2 regions of the Brevundimonas nasdae genome follow, and region 1 is predicted to be linked to the other one. Evidence: riboswitches for the same ligand, from Rfam matches in the RefSeq annotation. Region 1 holds a riboswitch; the other holds the start of a gene.

What was found. Region 1 has a riboswitch for cobalamin ahead of KWG56_RS08030 (DUF1852 domain-containing protein). Riboswitches for the same ligand answer to the same signal wherever they lie in the genome.
Region 2: another riboswitch for cobalamin. It lies ahead of KWG56_RS02785 (acyl-CoA thioesterase); the one in region 1 lies ahead of KWG56_RS08030 (DUF1852 domain-containing protein).

The regions. Positions count from the first base shown of each region.
Region 1 is NZ_CP080034.1:1,648,203-1,652,796, forward strand. Features, by position in the region: gene ligD (DNA ligase D) at 1-1,234, shown strand, start outside; gene ku (non-homologous end joining protein Ku) at 1,262-2,110, opposite strand; cobalamin riboswitch at 2,232-2,439, shown strand; gene KWG56_RS08030 (DUF1852 domain-containing protein) at 2,548-3,534, shown strand; gene KWG56_RS08035 (methionine synthase) at 3,563-4,591, shown strand.
Region 2 is NZ_CP080034.1:577,292-581,885, forward strand. Features, by position in the region: gene KWG56_RS02770 (cupin-like domain-containing protein) at 1-279, shown strand, start outside; gene KWG56_RS02775 (head GIN domain-containing protein) at 392-1,285, shown strand; gene KWG56_RS02780 (outer membrane beta-barrel protein) at 1,434-2,210, opposite strand; cobalamin riboswitch at 2,461-2,665, shown strand; gene KWG56_RS02785 (acyl-CoA thioesterase) at 2,970-3,749, shown strand; gene rpsJ (30S ribosomal protein S10) at 4,009-4,314, shown strand; gene rplC (50S ribosomal protein L3) at 4,336-4,594, shown strand, end outside.

The sequences.
Region 1 (4,594 bases):
GGGCTTGCGCTATCTGGGTCGGGTCGGAACGGGCTATGGCGAGGCCGTCACCCGCACCCTGGTCCCGGCCCTGAAGGCCGAGGCGGCGGACAAGAGCCCATTTTCCGGGCCGGGCGCACCCAAGGCGGCCAAGGACATCCATTGGTTGAAACCCGTGCTGGTCGCCGAGATCGAACACGGCGGATACACCGAGGCTGGGTCGCTGCGTCAGGCGGCGTTCAAGGGGCTGCGTGAGGACAAGCCCGCCGCCGAGGTCACCCAGGTCCCGCAGCCGCCCGCCGACATGAAGCCGCAGAAGAAGACGACCACGACAGTTCGCCCGACCTCGAAACCCGGCAAGGTCACGGTCGCTGGCGTCACTTTGTCCAGCCCTGACAAGGTGCTGTGGCCCGCTGTCGGCGACCGGCCCGCGATCACCAAGGCCGACCTGGCGCGGTATTACGAGGCGGCGGCGGAGCGCATCCTGCCTCATGTAGCGGATCGCCCTACATCCATCATCCGCGCCCCCGAAGGCATAGGCGGCGAGATGTTCTTCCAGCGGCACGCCATGAGCGGATCGAACCCGCGCCTGAAGCTGATCGACGTCAAGGCGCGGACCCCCTATGTCGCCGCCGTCGATGTCGGCGGTCTGGTCGCCATCGGCCAGTCGGGCGGACTGGAGCTGCATCCCTGGGGCTGCAAGCCTGGCGACCCGGAGACGCCGGAGCAGATCACTTTCGACCTCGATCCCGACGAAGGCCTGGATTTCGCGGACGTCATCGCGGCGGCCAAGGTGGTGAAGGCGAGACTGGAGGGCCTGGGCCTGACGCCCTTCGTCAAGACAACCGGCGGCAAGGGCCTGCATGTGGTCGCGCCCATCAAGACCGACGCCCGATCCCGGGTGACCTGGGACCAGAACAAGGCCTTCGCCAAGGCGGTTTCAGAGGCGATCCGCGTCGATGCGCCCGACCGTTTCACCACCACCCTGGCCAAGAAGGCGCGGGGCGGCAAGATCTTCATCGACTATCTGCGCAACGGCCGTATGGCGACGGCGGTCGCGCCCTGGTCGCCGCGCGCGCGGCCCGGCGCCGGGATCGCCTTTCCTCTGTCGTGGGACCAGGTGAAGCCGGGCCTCGACCCGGCGGCCTTCAACCTGTGGACCTACCCTGCCCTGCTGAAGAAGTCGGACCCATGGGCGGACTTCCGCGCGTCAGCGGCGAACCTGAGACCTGCGCTGAAGAAGATGGGCCTCTGAACCTCTCTCCTCCTTGCCCGTAAAGGATCAGGCGGCCGACTTCTTCTTGGCCGCAGGCTTCTTCGCCGGCACCTTCTTGGCAGCGGGCTTCTTGTCGCCTCCGCCGCCCTTGAGGCTGTTCTTCAGCGCCGCCATCAGGTCGATGACATTGGTGTCGTCCGGTTCTGCGATGTCGACCAGGCCCTTGCCGCCCTTGGCCTTGGCCTTGATCATCTCGCGCAGCGCCTCGTCATAGCGATCCTTGAACTGGGAGGCGTCAAAGTCGCCCTCCTTCTGGCCGATGATCCGCGCTGCGATCTCCACCATGTCGGCGTCCGCCTTCACCGTCGGGATATCGTCGAAATAGTCGGCGGCGTCGCGCACCTCGTCATGGGCGCGCAGGGTGTAGGCGATCAAACCCTTGTCGCGCACTTCCAGCGCCAACTGCCGTTCCTTGCCACGCAGCACCAGTTGCCCCAACGCCACCTTGCCCTGTTTCTTCATGGCGTCGCGGATGACGGCGAAAGCTTCGACGCCCGCCCCCTTTTCCGGCACGACAAAAAAGGGATCGGCCCAGTACAGGCGGTCGATGTCGGCTTCATCCACGAACCTGTCGATGGAGATTGTCTTGGTGCTCTCCAGCTTGACCTGATCGAAGTCGGCGTCGTCGAACAGAACATATTCGTCCTTGGACACCTCATAGCCGCGCACCAGATCGCTGCGCTCCACCGGCCCGGTGTCTGGGTCCGTCGGCACCATGCGGATGCGGTTGTTGGTGTCCGGATTGATCAGGTGAAACCGCACGTCATTGGTGCTGGTCGTCGCCGTAAAGAGGGCCACCGGACAGGTGACCAACGACAGTTTCAGATGCCCTTGCCAGGTCGGACGTGCGGCCATGTTGCTTCTCCCTTGGCCAATGGAATGCGTCAGGCGCGTTTCCGTTCGCGGCACGGGAACCGACATCGCATAATCACATAAAGATATCTTTATATCTTGATTGACATGAGCGGCGATTGTGGCAATTTCCAATGGTCGAGGTTCTTCACGTCGCTCTCGGGCGGCGCGAAGCTAAGAGGGAAGCCGGTGCGATGCCGGTGCTGCCCCCGCAACTGTAAGCGGCGAGCTAAGGGTCCATCTTGTGTCACTGAGAGCATTCGCTCTCGGGAAGGCCGGACCCGAAGCCGTGACCCGCGAGCCAGGAGACCTGCCCCGACAGATAACGTCCTCCGGCGGGGTGTCCGGCCAGGTCGCATGAATGCTGCGCTGGAACGATTCCGCGTGTGCGTTCGCGCGTCCCTGTCCGCTGTCTCGCCACAGCATCAACGGCAGAGACCATGGCGAGCAGCGAATTCACCTTCATCATCAAGCGCACGGCGCTCGACGAGGATTACCGCCCTGCCGAGAACACGCGGATCACGACCAACTTCGCCAATCTGGCGCGCGGTGAGAGCCGTCAGGAGAACCTGCGCAACACCCTGCGGATGATCGACAACCGCTTCAACTCATTGGCCCATTGGGACAATCCAAAGGGCGATCGCTACACGGTCGAACTGCAGATCATCACCGTCGAGATGAGCGTCGTCGCCGGTGACAGCGGCGAGGCCTTCCCCCTGATCGAAATCCTTCAGACGACGATCATCGACAAGAACACCGGTGAGCGCATCGAAGGGGTCGTGGGGAACAACTTCTCCTCCTACGTCCGCGACTATGACTTCAGCGTGGTTCTGCCGGAGCATTTGAAGACCCACCCCAATGCTGGTCCGCCAGCAGGATTCGGCGATCTGCACGGCAAGCTGTTCAAGCATTTCCTGAACTCACGCGCCTATCGTGATAATTTCAGCAAGCCGCCCGTCATCTGCCTGAGCGTGTCCAGCAACAAGACCTACCACCGGACCGGCGCCGAACACCCTGCCCTGGGCCTCGAATATGAGAATGACGAGTTCTCGCCGACCGATCAGTATTTCGCGAAGATGGGGATGAAGGTCCGCTACTTCATGCCGCGAAACGGCGTGGCCCCCCTGGCCTTCTACCATATCGGCGACCTGACGGCCGACTACACCGATCTCGAACTGGTCAGCACCATCAGCACGATGGAGACCTTCCAGAAGATCTATCGCCCCGAGATCTACAACGCCAACTCGCCCGCCTCGGAACAGTATCAGCCCAGCCTGAAATACCAGGACTATTCGCTGACCCGGATCGTCTACGACCGCGAAGAACGCAACCGCCTGGCCGTCGAACAGGGCAAGTTCGTCGAGGAACGGTTCATCAAGCCGCATCAGGCCGTTCTCGACCAGTGGTCCGCCAACTTCGCCGCCTGATCAGACCCAGAACAACAAAGTCGCCACCATGAAAACTCTTCTCCCCACCTCGACCGCCGGCAGCCTGCCCAAGCCCGCCTGGCTGGCCCAGCCCGAGACGCTGTGGTCGCCCTGGAAACTGCAAGGCGACGAACTGATCGAAGGCAAACAGGACGCCCTGCGTCTGTCCCTGAGCGATCAACTGAACGCCGGCATCGACATCGTCAGCGACGGCGAACAGACGCGCCAGCACTTCGTCACGACCTTCATCGAACACCTCGACGGCGTCGATTTCGAAACCCGCAAGACCGTCAAGATCCGCGACCGCTATGACGCCAGCGTCCCGACCGTCGTCGGCGCTGTCAGCCGTCCGAAGTCGGTCTTCGTCGACGACGCCAAATTCCTGCGCCAACAGACCAAACAGCCGATCAAATGGGCCCTGCCCGGACCGATGACTATGATCGACACCCTCTATGACGACCATTACAAGAGCCGCGAAAAGCTGGCCTGGGAGTTCGCCAAAATCCTCAATCAGGAAGCGCGCGAGCTTGAAGCCGCTGGCGTCGACATCATCCAGTTCGACGAACCCGCCTTCAACGTCTTCTTCGATGAGGTGAACGACTGGGGTGTCGCGGCCCTGGAAAAGGCCGCCGAAGGGCTCAAGTGCGAGACCGCAGTCCACATCTGCTACGGCTACGGCATCAAGGCCAATACGGACTGGAAGAAGACCCTCGGCTCGGAGTGGCGACAGTATGAGGAAGCCTTCCCCAAGCTGCAGCAGTCCAGCATCGACATCATCTCGCTCGAAGCCCAGAATTCGCGTGTGCCGATGGACCTGATCGAGCTTATTCGCGGCAAGAAGGTCATGGTCGGGGCCATCGACGTGGCCACCAACACCGTGGAAACGCCGGAAGAAGTCGCCGACACCCTGCGCAAGGCCCTTCAGTTCGTGGACGCCGACAAGCTCTATCCTGCCACAAACTGCGGCATGGCTCCCCTGTCGCGTCGCGTCGCGACCGGCAAACTGAAGGCCTTGGGCGCAGGCGCCGAAATCATCCGTAAAGAACTGTCCGCCTGACAG
Region 2 (4,594 bases), 1.1 Mb from region 1:
GAGAATCTGGACCGGTTCTGCGTCAGCCTGTCGATGGACTTCCAGACCTGGCCGTCGCGCTTCCGCAAGGGGGCGCTGTTCACCAATGCGGTGATCCGCAGCCGGGGCGGTTCGCCCAGGTTCACGGACGGCATGTCGACGCCTGAACTGGCCGCGCGCTGGGCCGCGTCGCTGGCGCTGAAGAAGGTGGGGGCGATGAAGAGCCGGATCGCCCATTTCGAGCGGGACTTCGAGCCGGAAGTCGGCGTCGAGGACGGCGCAGGGGCCTTGCGCTCCTGAACCCGCGACGCCCGGCGTCCGCCAATGTTAAATTGGATTCATGACGCCGAGTTAAAATGACTTTCGGCGCCTGCTCGCGCACCTTCTCATCAGATCCGGGAAGGGAAAGTTCATGAAGTCAGCACTGTTCATCGCCGCCGCGACCGCCGCTCTGGCCGTCAGCGCCGCCGCCGCGCCTGCGTCCGCCGCCGATGTCGAGATTCGCAATGCGGTGGCCCGCGTCGTGGTGATCGTCGAGGATCGTAACGACATCGGCGTGGAGATCACCCAGGGCGCCTCCAACCTTCCCGCCGTCCAGGTGCGTCGCGAAGGGCGCAACGTCCGCATCGACGGCGGCCTGCGCCGCGGCGGCGTGTTCGGCAGCAGCGATGCGATCCGCTCCTGCAACAGCGGCCCGGCCAATGCACGGCAGCCGGGCGAAGGCGCCACGGTCAACGTCGGCGGGGGCGTGGGACGCATCCGACTGGAAGACGCGCCGCTGATCGTCGTGCGCAGCCCCCGAGACGTCGATCTGAGCGCCAGCGGGGCCGTCTATGGCGCCATCGGCCGTGGCGCGCGCTCGGTCGATCTGGGCGCAGGCGGCTGCGGCGACTGGACGGTGGCCAATGTCGACGGAAAGCTGGAAGTGGGCCTGGGCGGCTCCGGCACGATCCGCACGGGCACGTCGCAGGAACTGGAGGCCTCGGTCGGCGGATCGGGCTCGATCTACGCCGGCGCCACCAACAGGCTGAAATCCTCAGTCGGCGGATCGGGCAACATCACCGTGGCGCGCGTTGACGGGCGCGGCGAAGCGGCGGTCGGCGGTTCAGGCGGCATCGCCATCCGCGAGGGCCAGATGCCGCGCTTCTCGGTCGCCATCGGCGGTTCGGGCAACGTGCGGTTCGGTGGAACGACCGGCGATCTGGACGTCTCCATCGCAGGCTCGGGCAATGTGAATGTCGGCGCCGCGACGGGCCAGGTGAAACGCTCGGTCGTCGGCTCCGGGAATCTGAACATCGGGCGCTAAGACCCGAACTCTCCGCCGCGAGAGGAAGGCTCCCGGTCGTGGAACCCCGGGGGCCTTTTTCGCGCCCGCAGCCCAGCGGACGACGGGCATGAAAAAGCCCCGGCGGATCGCTCCGCCGGGGCCTTCTGCATTCGAAAACCCGAAGGTCTTACATCGAGACGTTCTTGGCCGGAGCCTTGAAGCCCGTCAGGACGCGCGTGATCGCGGGGACGCCCAGGTTGGCGCCAGCGCGGTCGCGAGCTTGCAGACCGCCGCCGAAGGCGTAACGGACGTTGAACGACCAGGTGTCGACGTCGACCGACTTGATGTCAGCGCGCGTGTAGGCGGCGCCGACCGAGAACGGCGTGTCCTTGATTTCGTACTCGGCGCCGACGCCGTAGGTCCAGGCGTCAACGCTACCGCCCGTGACGTCGACGTTGTTGTAGCTGACGCCAGCGTTCAGGCGCAGGTTCGGCAGGACGTAGTAGGCAGCGTCGCCGCCGACGGTCCAGACGTCGCCGATGCTGGTGTCGCTCCAGGCGACAGCGCCGGTCAGGGTTGCGTTGGCCAGGTACTTCTGGGCTTCAGCGCCGACGGTCCAGACGGTGTCGCCCGTGCCGATGGTGTTGGCGGCGACGAAGGCGCCGGCGCGGACGTCCGAGGTCCACAGCTTGGTGCCGTGAGCAGCCAGCATGGCCGAGGTGTCGTCGGCGCCCAGAGCCTTGGTGTAGTCGACAGCGCCGTTCAGGGTCACGGTCCAGTCCTTGACGGGCAGGGCGACGGTGCCGTCGACCGACCATACGTCAGCAGCGACCTTGTTGAAGCCGTCTGCGTCGACCGACGGGTTGGTGTAGGAGACAGCGACCGAACCGATGGCGTCTTGAGCGAAAGCCGGAGCGGCGATCATGGTGGCGGCGGCGGCCGTCGCGAGGAGGATCGTCTTCATTGTTCTTTTTCCTTAGCAGTCTGTGCCCCGGAGGGGAGCCGGGGAGGGGGCTGCTATCAGGACCCGGACGATTCCGGCATGAAACCGCCGTTAGATTAAGCACTTGCAACAGTACTGTGACGGTTCGGCCACGGGTTGTGTCTGCAATGTGTCACACTCGCGGAGGACTTGGGGCAAGGGGTTAACGGGCGGCAATTCCGTCATCAGATTAAGGGGGTGTCCGTGTGATTGACGGCGCAGCTGATCTCAGGTCATCTGAAGGCGTCGTGGTCTGCACGGGGTCTTCGGATTGCGTGGAGCTAAGAGGGAAGCCGGTGTGAAACCGGCGCTGCCCCCGCAACTGTAAGCGGCGAGTCGAGGGTCCATATCGTGTCACTGGCGTTCCGGCGCCGGGAAGGCCGGGTCCGAGATGTCGACCCGTGAGCCAGGAGACCTGCCCCGACAGATAACGTCCTCCGGCGGGGTGCCCGGTCAGGCCGCAAGTGCGCCGCCGGACCCGCATGTCCGCGCGGGCGTTCGCGCGTTCCTGCTCGAGACCTGGCCACAACACAGGTTTTCAGCCATGCCCCGCCCAGTCCTAAAGGTGGCGACCCCACGCCTTCCCAGCATCGGCCCGAGGTCTGAGCGGACGAACACGCGCGGCGCCCAGTGGGCCGTAAGGTTCAAGGCCGCTTCGCTGCTGTCCGCAGCGGCCGACCTGTGCGGCCTGATGAACATGACGCAAGTGGTCAGATCCCGGCGAGACGAGGGGGACCGGTCATGAGCGTCACCCTGATCGACATGGTGTTTCCCGGCGACGCCAATCACCACGGCACTCTGTTCGGCGGCGTCGGCCTGGCGCATCTGGACAAGGTGGCCTTCCTGGCGGCGGCGCGTCATGCGCGACGGCCGACGGTGACGGCCAGTTGCGAGCGGATCGACTTCGCTGCGCCAGCCCGAATCGGCGAGATGGTCGAGGCTACGGGCCGCGTCGTGCGCGTCGGGCGCACATCAATGGGCGTGGAGGTCGATCTGTGGGCCGAGGCGCCGGTCAGCGGCGAACGGCGGCTGTGCACGCGGGGCGTCTTTAATATGGTGGCTCCGCGCCAGGAGGGGCAGGGCGATCTGCCGCCGCTGCCCGCCAATGGTCAGAATGTCGGCGACGGCTGGCTGCGGGCGGTGGAGATGGTCTTCCCCGCCTGGACCAATCACTATGGCACCCTGTACGGCGGCGACGCCCTGAAGCTGATGGGCAAGGCCGCCTTTGTCTGCGCCACCAAGGAGGCGCGGGCGGTGATGGTCATGGCGGCGTCCAACCGCATCGACTTCTCCGAGTCTATAAGAGAGGGCGACATGATCGAACTGGCGTCACGCGCCACCAAGGTTGGCCGGTCCTCAATAACCATAGAGGTCGAGCTGTGGTCTGAGGCCCTGCTGACGGGCGAACGCCGCCGCTCCGCCGTGGCGGAATTCGTCATGGTCGCGGTCGATAAGGCGGGCCGATCCAGCCCGATTGCAAAACCCGAAAACAGCCCGCCAGGACACGGTTTCGCCGCTTGACGAAATCGGAATCGGCAGGCATAAGCCACCACTCTTGTTGGACCGGCTGTGCACTTCGGTGCAGACGCGGTTCGCAAGAACGACCTAAGTCACTGTTCTTTGCAGCTTCTTGGGATTTCACGGCCTTCGCGGGCAACTGCGTGGGCCGCTCGTTTTTGCGGATTTGCGTTTCCTGAGGGCTTTTTGCCCGAAGGCCTTCGGTCTTTGAAATAGTTCACAGGGACGCGGTCCTCCGACCGCATTGGAAGTTAGCACCGATATGGATCAAAGCATCCGCATCAGGCTCAAGGCCTTTGATCACCGCGTCCTCGATTTCTCGACGCGCGAAATCGTCAATACAGCCAAGCGCACCGGCGCGACCGTTCGCGGTCCGATTCCGTTGCCGACCCTGATCGAAAAGTTCACCGTGAACCGCTCGCCGCACGTCGATAAGAAGTCGCGTGAGCAGTTTGAAATCCGCACGCACAAACGCGTGCTCGACATCGTCGACCCCACCCCGCAGACCGTGGACGCGCTCATGAAGCTCGACCTGTCCGCCGGTGTGGACGTCGAGATCAAGATTTAAAGTAGAAAGAGGCGGGATCCGATGCGCACGGGCGTGATCGCCAAGAAGCTGGGCATGACCCGCGTGTTCGCCGAAGACGGCGCGCACGTACCGGTCACTGTGCTGCAGCTCGACGGCTGCCAAGTCGTCGGCCAACGTACCCAGGAGCGTGACGGCTACGTCGCTCTCCAGCTGGGCGCTGGCACCAAGAAGGCCAAGAACACGGCTAAGGCTCAACGCGAAACCTTCGCGAAGGCCCAGGTCGAACCCAAGGCCTATGTCACCGAGTTCCGCGTTGATG